3 regions of the Exiguobacterium sp. FSL W8-0210 genome follow, and region 1 is predicted to be linked to each of the others. Evidence: a T-box and tRNA genes for the amino acid it is inferred to sense, from the RefSeq annotation. Region 1 holds a T-box; the other regions hold tRNA genes.
What was found. The T-box of region 1 lies ahead of argS (arginine--tRNA ligase). A T-box ahead of a tRNA ligase gene usually reads a tRNA of that ligase, here a tRNA-Arg.
Positions count from the first base shown of each region.

Region 2: it has a tRNA-Arg gene. The T-box ahead of argS (arginine--tRNA ligase) is inferred to sense a tRNA for this amino acid. The anticodon was not compared.
Region 3: it has a tRNA-Arg gene. The T-box ahead of argS (arginine--tRNA ligase) is inferred to sense a tRNA for this amino acid. The anticodon was not compared.

Region 1 covers NZ_JBBOUK010000001.1:2,922,374-2,929,001, reverse strand. The annotation lists gene trhO (oxygen-dependent tRNA uridine(34) hydroxylase TrhO) at 1-902, shown strand, start outside; gene MKY22_RS15215 (alpha/beta hydrolase) at 963-1,745, opposite strand; gene MKY22_RS15210 (GGDEF domain-containing protein) at 1,761-3,437, opposite strand; T-box leader at 3,567-3,785, shown strand; gene argS (arginine--tRNA ligase) at 3,846-5,528, shown strand; gene MKY22_RS15200 (hypothetical protein) at 5,559-6,164, shown strand; gene MKY22_RS15195 (metallophosphoesterase family protein) at 6,226-6,628, opposite strand, start outside.
Region 2 covers NZ_JBBOUK010000001.1:2,441,608-2,448,235, reverse strand. The annotation lists gene trxB (thioredoxin-disulfide reductase) at 1-152, shown strand, start outside; gene rapZ (RNase adapter RapZ) at 265-1,134, shown strand; gene MKY22_RS12800 (gluconeogenesis factor YvcK family protein) at 1,134-2,132, shown strand; gene whiA (DNA-binding protein WhiA) at 2,129-3,085, shown strand; gene MKY22_RS12790 (hypothetical protein) at 3,168-3,404, shown strand; partial or broken gene clpP (ATP-dependent Clp endopeptidase proteolytic subunit ClpP) at 3,525-4,109, opposite strand; tRNA gene MKY22_RS12780 (tRNA-Arg) at 4,292-4,367, opposite strand; gene MKY22_RS12775 (RNA polymerase factor sigma-54) at 4,522-5,664, shown strand; gene MKY22_RS12770 (glutaredoxin family protein) at 5,655-5,915, shown strand; gene MKY22_RS12765 (sugar-binding transcriptional regulator) at 6,031-6,628, shown strand, end outside.
Region 3 covers NZ_JBBOUK010000001.1:2,191,914-2,198,541, reverse strand. The annotation lists gene MKY22_RS11570 (acyl-CoA thioesterase) at 1-70, shown strand, start outside; gene MKY22_RS11565 (phosphocarrier protein HPr) at 136-399, shown strand; gene racE (glutamate racemase) at 486-1,292, shown strand; gene rph (ribonuclease PH) at 1,293-2,048, shown strand; gene MKY22_RS11550 (XTP/dITP diphosphatase) at 2,045-2,638, shown strand; gene MKY22_RS11545 (metallophosphoesterase family protein) at 2,644-3,153, shown strand; tRNA gene MKY22_RS11540 (tRNA-Arg) at 3,227-3,300, shown strand; gene MKY22_RS11535 (hypothetical protein) at 3,430-3,927, shown strand; gene MKY22_RS11530 (hypothetical protein) at 3,956-4,939, shown strand; gene tig (trigger factor) at 5,050-6,342, shown strand; gene clpX (ATP-dependent protease ATP-binding subunit ClpX) at 6,577-6,628, shown strand, end outside.

The sequences.
Region 1 (6,628 bases):
GCGTACTATTATTTTATAAGTATGTTCCGATCGAAAATCCGGAACAGCTAACGAAAGAGCATCTTGCTTACTGTAAAGAGCTCGGTATTAAAGGTCGGATTTTGATCGCACCAGAAGGAATCAACGGCACACTCTCTGGAACGGTCGAACAAACGGAACAATACATGAAGGACTTGACGGCGGATCCACGATTCGCTGACATCGAATTCAAAATCGATGAAGTCGAAGAGCACGCCTTCAAAAAGACGTTCGTCCGTTACAAAAAAGAACTCGTCACATGGCGTTTTGAGGATGAATTCAACGTACCAGAAGAACACGCTGCGTATCTTGAACCAGCAGAGTGGAAAGAAATGATGAAACAAGATGATGTCGTCATTCTCGATGTACGAAACAACTATGAATACGACCTCGGACACTTCAAGAATGCTGTAAAAGTCGATGTCGATGCTTCACGGGAATTCCCGGAGTGGCTTGACGAGAACGAGCATTTATTTGAAGGAAAAAAGGTTCTCACATATTGTACGGGTGGCGTTCGTTGTGAAAAATTCACGGCGTACTTCCGTAAACGGCAACAGAGTGATGATATCTTCCACCTAAAAGGCGGAGTCGTCATGTACGGAAAAGATGAACAGACGCAAGGAGAAGACTGGGAAGGCGAACTATACGTCTTTGATGAGCGTGTACAAGTTCCTGTCAATGCCGTCAATCCGTCTGTCGTCTCAGAATGTTACTACTGTGGAAAACCGGAGACGCGTTACGTTAATTGTGCGAACCCGGAATGTAATCGACAGCACTTCTGCTGTGAAGAATGCGAACCGAAAGTCATGCGTTCGTGTTCCGATGAATGCCGGGAGCATCCGCGCAACCGTTATGAAAAAGAGCAACAAGAAGAATTAGTATAAGACAAGACTAAGAGTCGGATGATTTCTACTTAAAGAAATCACCCGACTCTTTTTGTGTACTCAAGAGGAAGGAAATAAGTAACGCAAAATATCCGGTAAACGTTTCGCCCAGGCGGTTTCATGATGAATCGCTTCCGGGATGATCGTATAGCGACTTTGAGTAAGTTTCTGTTCGACGGCTCGTGCTAAGACATCATTCGTGTGTAAATAATCTGTCTCGGTCATCGGACCGCTCACTTCTTTAGTACCAACATCCATATAACAGCGATGAGTGGCAGACAGAGACGGACTACGCTCGATGAATTCAAGGAGTGAGGAAAAGTTTGCCCATCCGGCAGTCGACAGGGCAGCGACGCGCGTGATGACTTCCGGATACGCGAATAATCCATAGAGCGAGATGACGCCACCCATCGAGCTGCCAATCATCGTCGTATCATCAGGACGTGTCGCGTAGTTGGCGTCAATGTATGGTTTTAACTCGCGGATGATCCAGTCCATGTAGACCTTACCGTTTCCCCCGATCGACGACCGATGTGAAGGATAGGCAGTCCGCATCAGTAAAGCTTCGTCACTCCAGGGGGCGTAGTCATCGTAACGATCCATGCCGTCTTCTGGACTGTCAATCGCAACGACCATTGCCGGAATTTGTGTCTGTTGTAGTGCAAGATGAATCTCCCAGCCTTTTCCGAACGAGGCGGTTTCTCCACTGAAGACGTTTTGTCCATCGTGCATATAAATCACTGGTAATGCTTCAGAAGGATCCAAATGGGGCGGACGATGAATCCGAATCGTCCGGTGGGCTTGTGATGTCGGTAGCGTCATTTCAATTTCTGTAATCGACAATAGAGTCACGACCTTTCAAAGGTTTGCATAATGCGCGGTACAGTTGCGTCCGTTGTGTTTTCCGCCGACATAGAGTGCATGGTCGGCTTGACGTAACGACTCTTCGAACGTCCGTTGATATCTTTCTTCCACTGTATCAATTCCGAGGCTGACGGTTAAGGACAGTCGGTGACCATCGACGAGGAAGGGACGATCCATGACCGCATGGCGGACCGTCTCGGCAATCTGGATGGCAGCCTCTTGACTACCATTTCGTAAGAGAAGTACGAATTCCTCCCCGCCATAACGAGCAGCAAAGACCTCATCATGTTGCAATTGGATCGCTTGGATACGTCGACCGAGTTCACGAAGGACAAGATCGCCTACTTTATGACCGTACGTATCGTTGACGCGTTTAAAATGATCAATATCAAACAGGATCACGGAGAGCGGATAGCAGTCAGCAGCAAACTCCTGCCGACCGTGTTCGTAGAAGGCACGACTATTCGGTAATTCCGTTAAGGCATCGGTCCGACTTTCCGTGTAGAGTTGAACCGTTTCACGAGAGCGCTCTAAGACACGACAAAAGATACGGAGCAGACGAGATAACTCATCGGCATTCGTCGCATCATAGGCATCTGCGACTTGATGGAACAGGATGATCGAGACATCGACCTCTCCGCTCGTAATCGAAGGAATCGCTAGCATCGAGTGACGATCGACAGGCAATCCGATTTGAATATCGTTGCCCCAGTCGCAACGAAGACCATAGATGATCGGGGTATGCAAATCGTCGGCTGTCAAGGAATGAAACAGTGGTAATACATCAATCGGTTGTTTCGTCCGGATGTTATAGATGACTTGTTTTCGCTGTTGTTGGATTGAGATCCAACCTTCAGAAAACGGTAGCAGATGCGGTAAATCAAGGAGTAACGAATCAATCGTCTCGCGTTCAAAGCGGGAAATCAACAAGTGTTCCTTCGCATCATCAAATCGTTTGGCATTATCATTTGCTTCAAGGGAGTCGCCGCGTTCTTGCAACAGACGTTTGAACAAAAAGAGGATCAAGGCGGAAACCGTAGCCGCGACGAGTGGACTCTCATCGTAAAACCAGATTCCAAGTAAAGCGCTCAACATGCTGATTCCGTAGACGAGGGATTGCAGCTTCACGAGACGGCGCCAATCGTATTTCAAGAAGAGGAAGCGATTGACGAATAGACATTGGAAATAAGAGACAAGGAAAACGGTGATTAAAAAGCCGGTGAAAGGAATCAAGGCTTTCGTATACGTAAAGTTTGAGCCGATCGGACCACCGAGCGCATAATACGCAAAGGCGGGAAGCGAAATATAGACTAAATCGAATAGGGCGTTGATCGGGTAGAGGTAGACGAAACGTTTCCAGCGAATCGCTTTTCGGTGAGACATGAATTGAAAGACGAGAATACCGATTTGGCTTAAAATCAAGGCGTACGTTAAACCGTAATTGAGGAATAAAAATAAGATGATTCCTTCTTGGAATGTATAGTAAATGCCACCACGACGGACATTATCGAACTGAAACAGGAGAACGAGTCCGAATAAATAAAGCGTGTTGATGATGGAGACAGAAGGATGGAAGGTTGGTGGATGAACGATGCCGATCACTAATAACGTCAAGGCGACGAGACCGAAGACGATCCAGCTTGTCCGGGCTACATGTTGGTAGTAGCGCATGAAACATCCCTCCCCTTGAGAAGTATCTTTTATTCCTATACCCGAATTGTGGAAATTTTGATAAGCCATTTACCAAAAAAATAAGGTTGAGAGAAAAGAAAGAATTGCGTATAATGTGAAAGATATCGAATATAGTCGATGATGAAGAGAGTAACGGTTGATTTTCGTCAACTAGCGAATCAGGGAATGGTGGAAGCCTGAGGACGAACCGATCGTGAAACGCACTTCTGAGACGCTGCCCGATTCCTGATGGAAGAGGCGTAGCCGGGGGAACCCCGTTATCCCCGAACAAGGTGGGTGTCAAAATGACACCAAGAAGAGTGGTACCGCGGTCATTCCGTCTCTTTGCGCGTGGCGCAAGGGGCGTTTTTTATTGCCAAAAAATCAGTGAAGCAGGAGGAAATAAAGATGAGTTATAAAGCGCAGTATGCAGAAGTATTACATCAAGTCATGGAAGGTGCCTTATCGGTTGAACAAATCGAACAACTGATCGAGCAACCGAAACATGAAGATCACGGAGATTTGGCATTCCCATGTTTCATGCTCGCAAAAGCATTCCGTAAAGCACCGAACATGATCGCTTCAGACCTCGCAGAAAAAATCGATGCGCCGCTGTTCTCGAACGTTCAAGCTGTAGGTCCTTACATCAACGTTTTCTTGAACCGAGAAGTCGTCTCGCAAGAAATCGTCAATCAAGTCCTGACGGAGCAAGAGGCGTTCGGATCAAGTGAAGCGAATGGAAAAACGATCGTCACTGATTTTTCATCACCAAACATCGCGAAACCATTCTCGATGGGCCACTTGCGTTCGACGGTCATCGGGAACGCGCTCAACCAAATCTCACGTAAAAAAGGCTACGACGTCGTCGGTGTCAACCACTTAGGGGACTGGGGAACACAGTTCGGGAAATTGATGGTGGCTTACACGATGTGGGGTGAGGAAGAAGAGGTCCGTGCAGAACCGATCAAGGAATTGTTGAAATTATACGTCCGGTTCCACGAAGAAGCGGAAACAAATCCGGCACTTGAGGATGAAGGACGTCTCTGGTTCAAAAAACTCGAACAAGGTGATGAGCAGGCAACGACGCTTTGGACGTGGTTCCGTGAAGTCTCACTCGTCGAGTTCAACCGTGTTTATGAGATGCTCGGTGTTAAATTCGATAGCTTGAACGGAGAAGCCTTCTATAACGATAAGATGCAACACGTCATCGATTTGCTCGAAGAAAAAGATCTCCTCGTCGAATCAGAAGGGGCAATGGTCGTCGACCTCGAAGCAGAAGGTATGCCGCCTGCCTTGATTAAAAAGAAAGATGGTGCAACGCTGTATGCGACACGTGACTTAGCAGCTGCCGTCTATCGTCTCGAAACGTACCGTTTTGAGCAAGCGTTCTACGTCGTAGGTGGGGAACAAGCGCTTCACTTCAAGCAATTGTTCGCAGTCTTGAAGAAACTTGGATTTGAGAACGTCGACGGAATGCACCATGTGCCGTTCGGTCTGATCATGAAGGACGGAAAGAAAATGTCGACGCGTAAAGGTCGGATCGTCTTGCTTGAAGAAGTATTACAAGAAGCGATCGACGTCGCAAAGCAAAACATCGCGGAAAAAAATCCGAACTTAGCGAATGCTGAAGCTACGGCTCGTCAAGTAGGTGTTGGCGCGGTCATCTTCCATGACTTGAAGAACGAACGGATGAACAATATCGAGTTCGATCTTGAGCAGATGTTGAAATTCGAAGGCGAAACAGGACCGTATGTCCAGTACACGAATGCCCGTGCGCACTCCTTGCTCCGTAAAGGTGGCTATGATGGCACACCATTCGCTGGTAGTGCCGATGATCATGCATGGGGTGTCGTCTCGATGCTGAACCAATTCTCGACGGTCATCGATCGCGCGTTCACACGTCGTGAGCCATCAATCATCAGCCGCTACGTCTTAGATCTTGCACAAAGCTTTAATAAATACTACGGACACGTCCGTGTTCTCGAAGATGACGCAGCAAAACAATCGCGTCTTGCACTCGTCAAGTCGGTCACGATCGTCTTGACAGAGGGTCTTCGTTTGCTTGGTGTCGGCGCTCCAGAAGAAATGTAAGACCAATCCACGAATAAGAAGAGGTAGATTATGAAGACTGAGACGAAAGAACGATTACAGCAAGCTGCTTCACAGATGAAGCAGGAGCCTTTGGCAGAAACGGTCGCCTTTATGGCTGATTTTCACGGGAAAGTCGCTGCTTGGTTACCGGGAGAGTCTGTCGATTTCGTTCACGATTTCGTGACGGCGCCGGAAGCCGATTTGATTGCTCCGATTGAAGGAGACGCATTACGGACGAAAGACAATTTTGAATTCTTCATGCGTAAGAAACAGACACGGAAAAAACTGGGTGAACTGTTGACGCTTTGGAAGTCGGCACGTACGACAGAGACGTTGAGTCAAATCGATGCGATCGGATTGAAAAAATGGCTCGCTCGTAATGAATTCCGTTCGGAAGACAAACCATGGGATTATTTGAACCGTCTGCATGTTCTGCTATTCCTTGATTTGATGACGACGATCATCGATGATCATCGATTGACGAGTCTGCATGAGCAACTTGTCGGTACGACACCAGTCCCGACGAGCTTCGTACGTCGTCAAGGGGATGTCCGTCAAGTCATCGAAACATTCGCGGAAGAGACGAACTTCACACAAGTGGATATCGTCAAGGCATCGCTTGTCCGTTATCTCTGATCAATAGATACACGAACAAAAGCCGTCGAGCCCTGTGCCCGACGGCTTTTGTCGTATCTTCTTACTTCGCCTGATAGAACACGATCGTTTGTTGCTCTGAATCGTAAAGACACCATTCTCGTTCGAACACGACGGGACCTAGATTAACGGCATACCGTTTTCCTTTGATGGATAAAGTTTGACCTAGTGGGCTCGGTTTGGCGATGCCATTTCGAAACAAACCTCTGATATGACTATGACCGAAAAAGAGTAACGGTTCGCGTTGTTGTGACAGGTCGGGTAGAAAATCCCGCGACCAACTGAGTTGGTCTCCATGAATCAACAATGCCCCCTCGATGCGTTGTTTTCGAGGGCAATCGCGTAATGCATCGATGACAGGAGATAGATGTGGTGGAACGAGCGACAGGATGCGCTCTTCTTGATTACCAAGTAACGTCTTAAAATCAATCAGCTCTAAAAAATCA
Region 2 (6,628 bases), 480 kb from region 1:
ACATCAAAGGAATCTTTGCTGCTGGTGACGTGCGTGAAAAAACATTGCGCCAAGTCGTTACAGCAACGAACGATGGTTCGATCGCAGCACAAAATGCACAGCATTTCATTGAAGCGTTGCTTGAAGAATTACAAGAATCCTCACACGCATAATATCGAACCAGTTTCATTGAAGGAGACTTCAGTGAAGCTGGCTCTTTTTTTATGATATACTGAAAAAGAAGCGAAAAAATACACACGGAACTGTTGTCTGGAGGGCGAAAAGATGGAACAGAATCAACCGCAACTTGTCATCATCACGGGTATGAGTGGGGCTGGGAAGACTGTCGCAATGAACAGTTTTGAGGACTTAGGCTATTTTTGTGTCGACAATCTACCCCCGACGTTACTGCCGCATCTCATCGAAGTCATCGGACAAGTGCGTCCTAAAATCGCCGTTGCCATCGATACCCGCGCGCGTGATTTCATCGACAGCTTTTTTGTCGTCTATGAGGATTTAAAGAAAACGGACTTACAAATCCGGATGCTGTACCTTGATGCACGAAACGATGTCCTTGTCCGCCGTTACAAGGAATCGCGTCGTTCGCATCCACTTGCACCGACGGATTCACCATTGATTGGAATCGAACGTGAACGGACGTTGCTCGAAGGATTCCGTGATAAGGCACAGATGCTGATTGATACGAGTGACATCAAGCCGCTTGCACTGAAAGAACGTCTCTTAAAGGAGTTCACGGAAGGCACACGGATTCCGTTCACGGTCAACGTCATGTCGTTCGGCTTTAAACATGGCTTACCGCTTGATGCGGATCTTGTCTTTGACCTGCGCTTCTTACCGAACCCGTTCTACATTCCAGAGTTGCGTCCAAAAACTGGACTTGACGAGGAAGTGGCATCGTACGTCATGCAATGGCCGGAAGCAAAGCTGTTCTATAAAAAACTCGTCGACCTGCTCGAATTCCTGATTCCGCAATACGAGCGGGAAGGGAAGTCGCAACTCGTCATCGCCCTCGGTTGTACAGGTGGGAAACATCGCTCGATCACGTTTGCAGAAGCGATCAGTAAAGAATTTGCGACGCAGTATCATATTGAGACGAATCACCGGGATTATGTGTATGCGAAGGGGGAGAAGTGATGAAATGGGAACGTAAAGTCGTCGCTATCGGTGGTGGAACAGGACTCTCGACGCTTCTTCGTGGACTGAAACATTACCCGCTTGACATCACAGCCATCGTCACCGTTGCTGATGACGGGGGCAGTTCTGGTCGTTTGCGGACGGAATTCAACATGTTGCCGCCTGGCGATATTCGCAATGTCATCGTCTCCTTATCGAAGTCAGAGACATTGATGGACCGGATCATGCAGTACCGGTTCGAGACCGGGGAAGGACTGCATGGTCATTCACTCGGAAATCTGATGTTGACGGCAGCAACCCAGCTTTGTAATGGTTCGTTCGTTGAAGCAATCGGTGTCATGGGGCAACTGTTGAACGCGGAAGGAAAAGTCTATCCGGCGACGGAACGGACGATCACGCTTTGTGCCGAGTTTGAGGACGGGACGATCGTCAAAGGCGAGTCGTTGATTCCGAAGGTCGGCAAGAAAATCGAACGGATCTTCCTTGACGAACAAGACGTCCGTCCGGTACCGGAAGCGATTCAGGCGATTCTTGACGCCGATGTCATCGTCCTTGGTCCGGGTAGCCTCTATACGAGTATCATCCCGAACGTCCTGATCGATGAGATCCGGGAAGCGATCCAACAATCACTGGCTCCGGTCGTCTATATTTGTAACGTCATGACGCAACCCGGCGAGACGACGGCGTTCACAGCGAATGAACATTTAGCGGCACTGGAACGCTTCCTCGGACAAGGCGTCGTTGATACGATCATCGTCAACAACGAATCGATCGATGCGAGTTACCTGAAGAAATACCAGAAGGATCACGCTGACATCGTCACCTATAATGAAAAACAATTCGAGCTCGCTGGCGTTGAAGTGCTAGCAGACGATATCGTCGATTACAATCATCACTTCATCCGTCATGACTCAGATGCCGTCGCAAGCCTCGTCATGCGAAAAGTGTTGTCGATTCGACGGATGCGTCAACTCGAAGGAAAGGAGGAGCTGACATGAGCTTTGCCTCAGAAGTCAAAAAAGAATTAACGCAGATTCCGATCACCGATCACGAGATGAAGGCGGAACTCGCGGCACTCGCTCGGATGAACGGTGCGATCTCGTTCGGTCTCGGACGTGGTCTGACACTCGATATCTCGACCGAGAATGCCTCGATTGCCCGTCGAATCTACTCATTGCTGAAAAAAGCATACGGAGTCCATCTCGATCTGCTCGTGCGGAAGAAAATGCGTCTGAAAAAGAATAACGTCTACATCGTCCGCGTTAAACAACAGGCGGATAAGATTTTGCAAGACCTCGGAATCCTCGGAGAGGGGTTCACGATGATTCGTTCAATCAGTGACACGATCCTCAACGATGAACGAAAAGCACGGGCGTATTTACGAGGGGCGTTCCTCGCCGGGGGTTCGCTCAACAATCCGGCGACGTCGTCGTATCACTTAGAAATCTTCAGCTTATATGAAGAACATAATGCAGCGCTCCGTGGTCTATCGAACGTCTTTGATTTGAACGCGAAAGCGATCGAACGGAAAAAGGGACACATCCTCTACATCAAGGAGAGCGAGAAGATCTCCGATTTCCTCAAGCTCGTTGATGCGACACAATCGATGCTGCGGTTCGAGGACGTCCGGATCTTAAAAGATATGCGTAACTCGGTCAACCGTCTCGTCAACTGTGAGACAGCGAACCTCAACAAGACGGTCGGTGCGGCATTACGCCAAGTCGAAAACATCAAGTTCCTCGAGCGGACGGTCGGGCTCGATGTCTTACCGGATAAGTTGAAGGAGATCGCGATCTTGCGCGTGACACATCAAGACGTCACGTTACAAGAGCTCGGCGAGATGGTCGAAAGCGGCTCCATCTCAAAATCAGGGATCAATCACCGGTTACGGAAGATTGATCAAATCGCTGAAAAAGTACGAAATGGAGAGTCGATGACAGGGGCCTTATAAGAGGGTCGCTTGCGGGATGAACCATAGTCTACTATAATATATAGTCGATGCAACTAAATGTTCGAATTAAGGAGTTTTTGAAATGGCTAACGAAAAGAAACGTATTTCGCTGACAGTCGATGCGAAGTTTGATGAAGTGTTAACAAAAAAAGCGAAATCAATCGGTGTACCGAAAAGCACACTCGTTGCGTTCGCAACATCTTTATTCCTGAAACAATTACAAGCAGAAGAAGAGCTTTCGCCACATGCGAACGCGATCTACTCGCTGATTCGTGAAAACCACGACATCGTTTCAGACATCACAGACTTGATCGACTGATCATCGACCTCTCGTTCTATAAGGAACGGGAGGTTTTTTTGTATGTAACGATAACCGACAGAGCTTTGCTTTTCTATGAATACAAAAAAAGTGCCTCCCGTAGGAGACACTCTGGATGACTTATGCACGTTCCATGACGCGGTCGATGAGACCGTAATCAGCAGCAGCTTGTGCTGACATGAAGTTGTCACGCTCTGTATCGCGTTCGATGACTTCAAGTGGTTGTCCTGTGTTTTCAGCCATGATTTTGTTGAGGTGCTCACGCATTTTGATGATACGCTCCGCATGGATTTTGATATCCGATGCTTGACCTTGTGTACCACCGAGTGGTTGGTGGATCATGATTTCAGCGTTTGGTAACGCGAAACGTTTTCCTTTTGCGCCTGCTTGGAGCAAGAACGCACCCATCGATGCTGCCATACCGATACAAATCGTTGAGACTTGTGGCTTGATGAAGTTCATTGTATCGTAAATCGCCATACCGGCAGTGATCGAACCACCTGGGCTGTTGATGTAAAGCGAGATTTCTTTATCTGGATCTTCTGCTGCTAAGAACAGAAGTTGGGCAACGACTGAGTTGGCGACGTTGTCGTCAATCGCGCTCCCGAGAAGAATGATGCGGTCTTTTAGCAAACGTGAGTAGATATCGTAAGCACGTTCCCCGCGGTTTGTTTGTTCGATGACTGTTGGAATTAACATAGTCTTTGCCTCCTTATAGTTGGTATGTAGCTTCCTATTCGACTTATCCTTATCATAATCCTTTGGTCAATATTGGTCAAAAGATACGATGCGACTTTTAGGTATTTTTCCATTACAAGGGCAAATGAAACATATCAATATAGAAAAAAGGCAACGCCATTGTTGGCATTGCCTTGTGGTTGAATAAATGGTACACCCGGAGAGATTCGAACTCCCGACACCTGGTACCGGAAACCAGTGCTCTATCCCCTGAGCTACGGGTGCATCTGATGTACTGAACAATTAATAGTATAGCGACATTTTTTCAGAAAAGCAATAGGGAAGGATGACTTTTCTTTTCCTGAGCGGTTGGAGAAAGGTTCAGAGCATGTTTTTTAAAACGTTTCTTCTATAATAAGAAGTGGAGGAGGGGGAATCGATGGATCAACGCCAGGAACAGACGCAACAGATGACGTTATCGGCGTCACAACAGTATCAATTACATGTGCTTGAGCAACCAGCAGCTGAGCTTGAGGAGGAGTGGCGACGGTTGAAACGACGATTGTATCGTCATTACCCGAATCAGGTTTCGCTAGAGGTCGAGCAGATGGCAGGACATTTGGCATCCTATGAAGACGAGCTTCTTGCGCAAATACGTTTAGAATCAGTCAGACAGGAAATAGGATATATGGCGGAACAACTCATCGTGTATTTAGAAGCGGACGGTTTATTGCGGACATCGGACGAGCAGCTCGCTGCATCCTTCTCGACCGATATCGCAACGATTACAGAAGCACGGACACTCTTACAACAATGTGAACCAGTCGGCATTGCTGCCCGCTCGGAACGCGAGTGCCAATGGTTACAGGCGATCGAGCTAGACGACACGGAATTGATCGGACTGACGGATCGGTTGCGGCATGCTCCGGCGAGTCAGGTATTCGCTCAGTACAGTGAACAGGATCGAGCGCGATTGCGAAAACGATTGACGCGGCTGAGCCGGACACCGGATCTTCCTAAAGAGGAACAATCGGTCATGGCAGAAGCGCGGATTCACCTGTTAGATGGAAAACTTCAGATCGACTGGATGACACTCGACACGGATCAGACGTGGCTCGGATTAAAAGAGGCAACGCCTTTTTTGCGCGCGTACGAACGACGTCGTGTTACGATGCATGCCATCCTCTCGGTCTTGCTTGAGCGACAAGAACGCTGGTTTAAGGGAGAACTGCATCTTGAGCCATTGACGAAAAAACAAGTCGCAGAAGCAACGGGACATCATCCGTCAACGATTGGTCGAGCGATTGCTGAGAAGTATGTCGAGACGGTCCATGGTCTCGTTGCTTTAGAAGACTTGTTCGTCTCACGGACGACAACCGGAGATTCGAGTTTTTTGATTAAACGGCGGATCGCCGAATACATTCAACACAGCGATCGTCCGTTAAGTGATCAGCAATTGACGGATCGTCTGCAAGCAGACGGTCTGACAGTCGCGCGACGGACGGTCGCGAAGTACCGGGCAGCACTTGGTTTAACGAAAAAAACGATGCAGCAAAGGAAGGCGCAATCAGAATGGGATTAAAACGACACAGACACTTAACACTCTATTCACGTCCGGGATGTACGCTATGTGAAGAGGCCGCCATCTTACTCGACTTCGTACTCGATGAGTTTCCGGAATGGACGTTCGAGGAAGTCAACATTGATCAGGATGAAGCGCTCAGTCTACGGTTCTTATACGAGATTCCGGTCGTCATGCATGACGAGGAAATCTGGAGTTATGGCAAATTCGAGACGGAAACGATAAGAAACCGCTTACTTCAAAAAACTTGAGAAACGAGACTTGCAAGGCGAGAAATGGACTGTTATGATAACGGTGTACCAAGTGGGACACGTTATGACATGCGGGACAGAAAGCGTCCAGCTACTTGAGAGGAGAGGGAAATACATGATTCGGCAGTTAGTCCAGATCCAAAAACGAATCGTGCCTGATCTGATCGAAGAAATGCAGACACGCTACGACATCCTTCATTACGTACGACTGATGCAACCGATCGGACGACGTACGCTTGCGACAAGCCTTGGCTTGACGGAACGCGTCTTACGGCGGGAAGTCGACTTCTTGAAGCAGCAAGACCTCCTAGAGGTCGCGACGCAAGGGATGTCCTTGACGGATGAAGGACGAAACGTTCTTCGCAGCATGCACAGCATCATGGGAGAACTCGCAGGGATCTCAGACATGGCGAAAGCCTTGAAAGAGAGACTCGGAGTACGGGACGTCGTCATCGTACCGGGTGATTCCGATGAGACCTTCTGGGTACAACGAGACATGGGGCGGGCGACCGTCGCACGACTCAAACGAGAGCTTTCTTCAGACCATCACAATACGATCGCTGTCACAGGCGGTACGACGATGGCTTCCGTCGCGGCGATGATGTCGCCAGACAAGGAACACCGTCCGATGACGTTCGTTCCGGCACGCGGAGGACTGGGAGAAACGCTCGAATTACAAGCGAACACAGTATGCTCACGGATGGCATCACGCG
Region 3 (6,628 bases), 730 kb from region 1:
GAAAGCATTCCCATGGAGTGAGGCATATAAAAATTCCTTGCAGAATCGATTCGAATCCGTTATCATTTGATAATGAGTTCACATATTCGAAAACGACTCACTAGTACGTTATTAGTGAAGGGAGATTTCTTAATCATGGAAAAAACATTCAAAGTCATCGCGGATTCAGGCATTCACGCTCGTCCCGCTACTCAGCTCGTCAACACAGCTTCTAAATTCCAATCAGACATCAACTTGGAATACAACGGAAAGACTGTCAACTTGAAGTCAATCATGGGTGTTCTTTCACTCGGAATCGCGAAAGATTCAGATATCAAAATCGTTGCAAACGGTGACGATGCTTCTGAAGCAATCACGACTCTTTCAGATATGCTGACTAGCGAAGGTCTTGCTCAGTAATCCTGTAATCGTACATTCTCGGACGCCGGTCTTGCACCGTCGTCCTTTTTTGTTACCATAAGATTGATAGAAAGAGGTGGAGAAGAGTGAATCGAGCGATTGGAGTACTGGATTCCGGAGTCGGTGGATTGACGGTCGCACGTGAATTGATGCGACAGTTGCCCCATGAGCGAATCATCTATGTCGGGGATACACTACGTTGTCCGTATGGTCCGCGTCCAGAAGAAGAAATTCGTGAGTTTACGTGGGAGATGATTGATTATCTCGTACAACAAGATGTGAAATTGATCGTGATCGCCTGTAATACAGCTACGGCTGTCGTCTTAAAAGAAGCGCGAGAACGTTTAAATATACCTGTCATCGGTGTCATTGATCCTGGGGCCCGTGCGGCAGTCAAGGTGACGCGTACGAAACGAATCGGTGTCATCGGAACGAAGATGACGATTACAAGTAATTCCTACGAGAAGGCATTACGCCACGTCGAAGGACAAGTCGTCGTCGAATCGTTAGCGTGCCCGCCGTTCGTCCCGCTCGTCGAGTCGATGCAGACAGACGGTGCGTACGTCGAACGTGTCGTTGCCAATACCTTACGACCATTGATGAATTACGATATGGATACATTGATCCTCGGGTGCACCCATTACCCGCTCCTAGCAGATGTGATTGGACGGGTCATCGGACCAGGCGTCCAACTAATCTCTTCAGGAGACGAGACAGCGCTCGAGGTAGCAGCACTACTTGATTACAATACGATTTCAGCAGATGTGACACAAATTCCGGAACATCGTTATTACGCGACAGGCGATATCCGCTCATTTGATCAGATTGCGACGGACTGGCTCGATCAGACCATCCATGCGGAGCGCATCGTGCTTGGAACGGAGGAAGATTAAATGCGGATAGACCAACGAACGGCGGATGATCTCCGTCCTATTCAATTATCGATTGATGTCAATAAACACGCAGAAGGTTCTGTCTTGATTGAACTGGGAGATACGAAAGTCCTCTGTACGGCGACCGTCGAGGAGAAGGTGCCACCGTTCCTTCGCGGTAAACGCCAGGGCTGGATCAATGCGGAATATTCGATGTTGCCGCGTGCGACGGCTCAGCGGACCGCACGAGAAGCCGTCCGCGGCAAACAGACGGGACGGACGATGGAAATCCAACGTCTGATCAGCCGCTCGCTTCGGGCCGTCGTTGATTTAGAGAAGCTCGGGGAACGAACAATCTGGATCGATTGTGACGTTATTCAGGCAGATGGCGGTACACGAACGGCATCGATCACTGGTGGTTTTTTGGCACTCGTCCGAGCAGTCGATCAATTGATTCAAGCGGGAAAACTGACAGATACACCGATCAAAGAGGGCATCGCAGCCATCTCGGTTGGAATCGTCGAGTCGAATGTCTTGCTCGATCTATGCTATGAAGAGGACGCTGCGGCGGAAGTCGACTTCAATCTCGTCATGACCTCATCGGGTAAAATCGTCGAGATGCAAGCAACAGGAGAAGAGTCGACATTTTCCCGTCAAGAGATGCTCGAAATGCTCGAACTTGGGGAAAAAGGTATTAAGGAACTGATTGAGGCTGGCCGTGAGGCACTCGGTGTCTCTTGGTGGTATGTAGGAGAAGAAGTGGGGGAACATAGATGAAGGTCATCGTCGCAACACACAATGCAGGTAAAGTGAAGGAACTTGAAAGCATGCTGGGTCGTCTCGGTTATACGGTCGAGTCGTTACTCGATCACGCCGATGCTCCGGAAACGGATGAAACAGGTGAGACATTCGAGGAGAATGCACTTTTAAAAGCAACAGAGGCAGCAGCCTACTTTGGCCACGCGGTACTTGCTGATGATTCAGGTCTTGAAGTCGATGCTTTAGATGGCGCTCCCGGCGTCTACTCAGCACGCTTCGCGGGACTTGAAAAGTCGGATGCGGCGAACAATGCTCTACTACTTGAAAAGTTAGAAGGTGTTCCGGAGGAAGAGCGGACGGCGCGCTTCGTTTGTGTACTCGCGCTAGCGAAACCAACGGGTGAGACATTGACGGTTCGTGGAACGATGGAAGGGCGAATCGGTTTTGAGGCGTCGGGTTCGAACGGTTTCGGTTATGATCCATTGTTCGTCACAGAAAGCGGACAGACGGCTGCTGAATTGACGAAAGAAGAAAAAGCGATGATTAGTCATCGTGGCAATGCATTGCGCAAGCTCGAACAGGACTTAACTACTTTCTTAGGAGTGTGATGAAGATGAGAGCGTTGATCGTTAGTGATAGTCATGGACTAGAACAAGAACTGCTTACGATATTCGAACGTCACCAAGACGTAAATGCGGCATTTCATTGTGGGGACTCCCAATTGACGCGCGACATCGAATCATTATATCCATATCGTGTTGTGCGAGGGAATTGCGATTACGGACACGATTTTCCGGAAGAAGTCGTATCGGAAATGGATGGTCATACCATCCTCTGTGTCCACGGGCATCGGCAGGACGTCAAATACAGTCTAGATGTCTTACAGCATCATGCGAAGGAAAAGCAGGCGGACATCGTCTTATATGGTCATTCCCATGTGGCGAAGGCTGAATATCGGGACGGTGTGTTATTCATCAATCCAGGTTCAATCCGGATGCCACGTCATCGACCAGACAAGACGTATGCGATTCTTGAAGTGGATCAAAACCGTTATTCTGTCGATTTTCTTAATGTGAACGGTGACCCGGTAAATGCCCTTCATCTGGACGGAACATTTTTGTAATATAATAATTGCAATGTTTGTAATGTGATTGACACGAAAGAATTGTTCTAGTATAGTTTATTCGTGTTGACACGTCCCAATAGCTCAGCAGGATAGAGCAACGGCCTTCTAAGCCGTCGGTCGGGGGTTCGAATCCCTCTTGGGACGCTATAATTAAAATAGAGACTGCCCTTACGAGGGTGGTCTCTTTTTTTTATTCCGATTTTCGATTATAATTAAGGTATCATGAACTCGAAAGGGATGAATGCTATGTGGAAGAAAGTTGGAGCAGTCCTTATGCTAAGTACGTTTCTTGCTGGATGTAGTGAGATTTCAAATACAGTCGACGATGCAAAACAACAAGTCAACGATGTAAAAAATAGTGTCGATTACGCTGGAGAACTTCAAGGCATTGCAAAAGATACGGCACAAGTCACGTCAGATTTGTCGGCTTCCTTGAATGAGGCGGCTACGACAGCGCGTGAATCTGCGAACCCTGAACAGGCACTCGATCAACAAATCGAAAAGTTGAAGGAAAACGGAACGATTGATCAGTTCAATCAAGAACTGGATCAAATCGATCAACGATTAGCGGGACTTGAAAATCCGCCGCAAGAATTGCAAAATTTAAGTGCAAAACTCGAGCAGTACGTGAATCAATCGGAAGATATCGCTCGATTACTTGAAGCTGACGTCTCATTAGATACGTTGAATCGATTAGGAATCGAGCAGGCGGGACAACTTCAAGAAGCGATCACGAACTGGACGTCTTTACTCGATCCATTTACGAAATAAGAAGTTGAACATGAAGGAGTGCCGGAATATGGGGACATCGCGCTGGATGGAACATGAACTAGAAGTAGAACGAGCGCGGATTCTTCGTTTGACCGCTTCTAAACAAGAACAATTGATTATGGAATTAGAGACTGACCAATTGACAGGAGAAGATGTCTTACACCGGCTCTATGTCATTCAACCACTCTTAATGCATGACCGTGAACGATTTGAAACAGTGGCAGAACGATTTCTTGAAGTCGAGGGTGTCGAGCAAGTACTCGCACTCTTTCTTTATGAACTCGGAGAACGTTATCCGATGAAACTCGCTTTGCGCTCGGCGTCACCGTATCTGCCTTATGGGCTCGCGCTTCAATTAGATGAAATCAAACAACAGATGCGTGTTCGCGAACAAAAGCCGGCAGTTCAAAACAACCCTGTTGCGCAGCGTGAGGTAACAGCAGCAACGGAATTGATGCATGTGTTGCGACACGGCAGTTGGGTCGAACAAATGCGCCAATTGACCGGTGTGGAATTCGAACGGACACATGAGCTCATTGCATACATCACACAAAAATACCTTCAGGCGCAAGAGACAGCACATCAAAGTCTACTCGTCATTGATCAGTTATTAGGAAGCGTGCTTCATCACGTGCCATATCCGGTAAGCATTCATGTGCCACACTTAGATGTAGACTGGACGATCTCGTCACGTGAAGAGTTAGAAGAAATCCTGCTAGTACATCAACAGGAGCAACAAGCGTTACTGGCATCGATGCATACGTTAGAGCGAATGGATCCGTTTCGAGCGTTGCTCGTCCTGCGATCGGATCAATTGATCCATCTTGAAGAACGAGAACGAATCGGAGCAGACATGGAGAAGTGGCTCGCAGCATGCGAAGAACTCGCAGGTCTGACATTTGAACGTGAAGAACCGGAACGTATCCTCAGTCCGCTGGCGAAGCGGTTATATCGAGCGGCGCATATCCTTTATCCGGAAGTCATTGCATTCGAGCAAATTTACTTCGATTGAGACATCAGGAAACGATTCGTTCAACAGTGGTAATCGTCAGAACGATTGTGCTATAATGTGACTTGTTGTACACACATGTACGCTAATTGACAATTTTGGAGGGACTCAGCATGACTGCAAAATGGGAAAAACAATCAGGTAGCCTCGGCGTCCTCACGTATGAAGCGCCTGCTGAAGCATTTGATAAAGCGGTAGACCAAGCGTTCAAGAAAGTCGTTAAGACTTTGAACACACCTGGTTTCCGTAAAGGAAAAATGCCACGCGCAATGTTCAACAAAATGTACGGTGAAGAAGCACTGTACCAAGATGCACTCGATATCCTTTACAAGGACACAATCGAAGGTGCAGTCGTCGAATCAGGAATCGAGCCAATCGCGCTTGAGAACATCGACGTTGAAACACTCGAAAAAGGCAAGCCAGTCGAATTCAAAATCACGTTCGTCATCGAGCCAGAAGCTACACTCGGTGAGTACAAAGGTCTTGAGTACACAGCAGTTGAAACGAACGTTACTGACGAAGACGTCGACGCTGAACTCAAAACATTGCAAGAACGCGGTGCAGAACTCGTCGTTAAAGAAGATGGCGTCATCGAGAATGGCGATACAGTCGTATTCGACTTCGCAGGTTTCGATGGGGAAAACCAATTCGACGGCGGAACTGCTGAGAACTACTCACTCGTCATCGGTTCTGGAAACTTCATTCCTGGATTCGAAGAGCAAATGGTCGGTTTAAAAACTGGCGAGCAAAAAGATCTTGAAGTGACATTCCCAGAGGAATACCACGAAGCATCACTCGCTGGAAAACCAGTTACATTCAAAGTAACGATCCACGAAGTTAAAGCACAAGAGCTCCCTGAATTGACAGATGAGTTCGCAAAAGAAATGGATGAAGAAGTTTCTTCACTCGACGAGTTGAAAACAAAAATTCGTACGCGTCTCGAAAACACACGCAAACAAGAAGCTGATGCTTCAATGCGCGATGAGTTAGTCGAAGCGGCTACGAAAAACGCGACAGTTGATCTTCCAGAAGTCATGGTCGAAAACGAAGTCGAGCGTATGGTTCAAGAGTTCACACAACGTATTCAATCACAAGGCATCGACCTCAACATGTACTTCCAGTTGACTGGAACGACAGAAGAGGCAATGCGTTCTGAAATGAAAGAGCAAGCGGAAGAGCGCGTTAAAGCACGTCTCGTCCTCAAGCAAATCGTTGCTGACGAAAAAATCGAAGTAACAGATGAGGAAACTCAAGCTGAACTTCAATCAATGTCAGAACTCTACAACATCCCTGCAGATCAACTTGAAACGATGCTTGCACCACAAGGTGGTCTTGAAACGCTTAAAGGCGATCTTCAATTCCGTAAAGCTATCGATGTTCTCGTCGACAACGCAAAAGCAAAATAAGCCATTTCATGGTTTTCGATCGACTTCAAGCCCAATTTCTGGTCTTGGAGTCGATTTTTTTGTACGATAGGTCAAACAAGGACAAACGATCCTTGGTTCAGAACATCAAACTGTAAATCGTTCGTCCAGGATTTGAAAGACTTTCCTTGTTCATGCTACAATCATAAATAGTAAAACGTGAGACGGGATGCTACAGGCGTCCATACAATTTCCACGTTAAAGGGGTGGACCTTTATGTTTAAATTTAACGAAGAAAAAGGTCAGCTAAAATGTTCTTTCTGTGGAA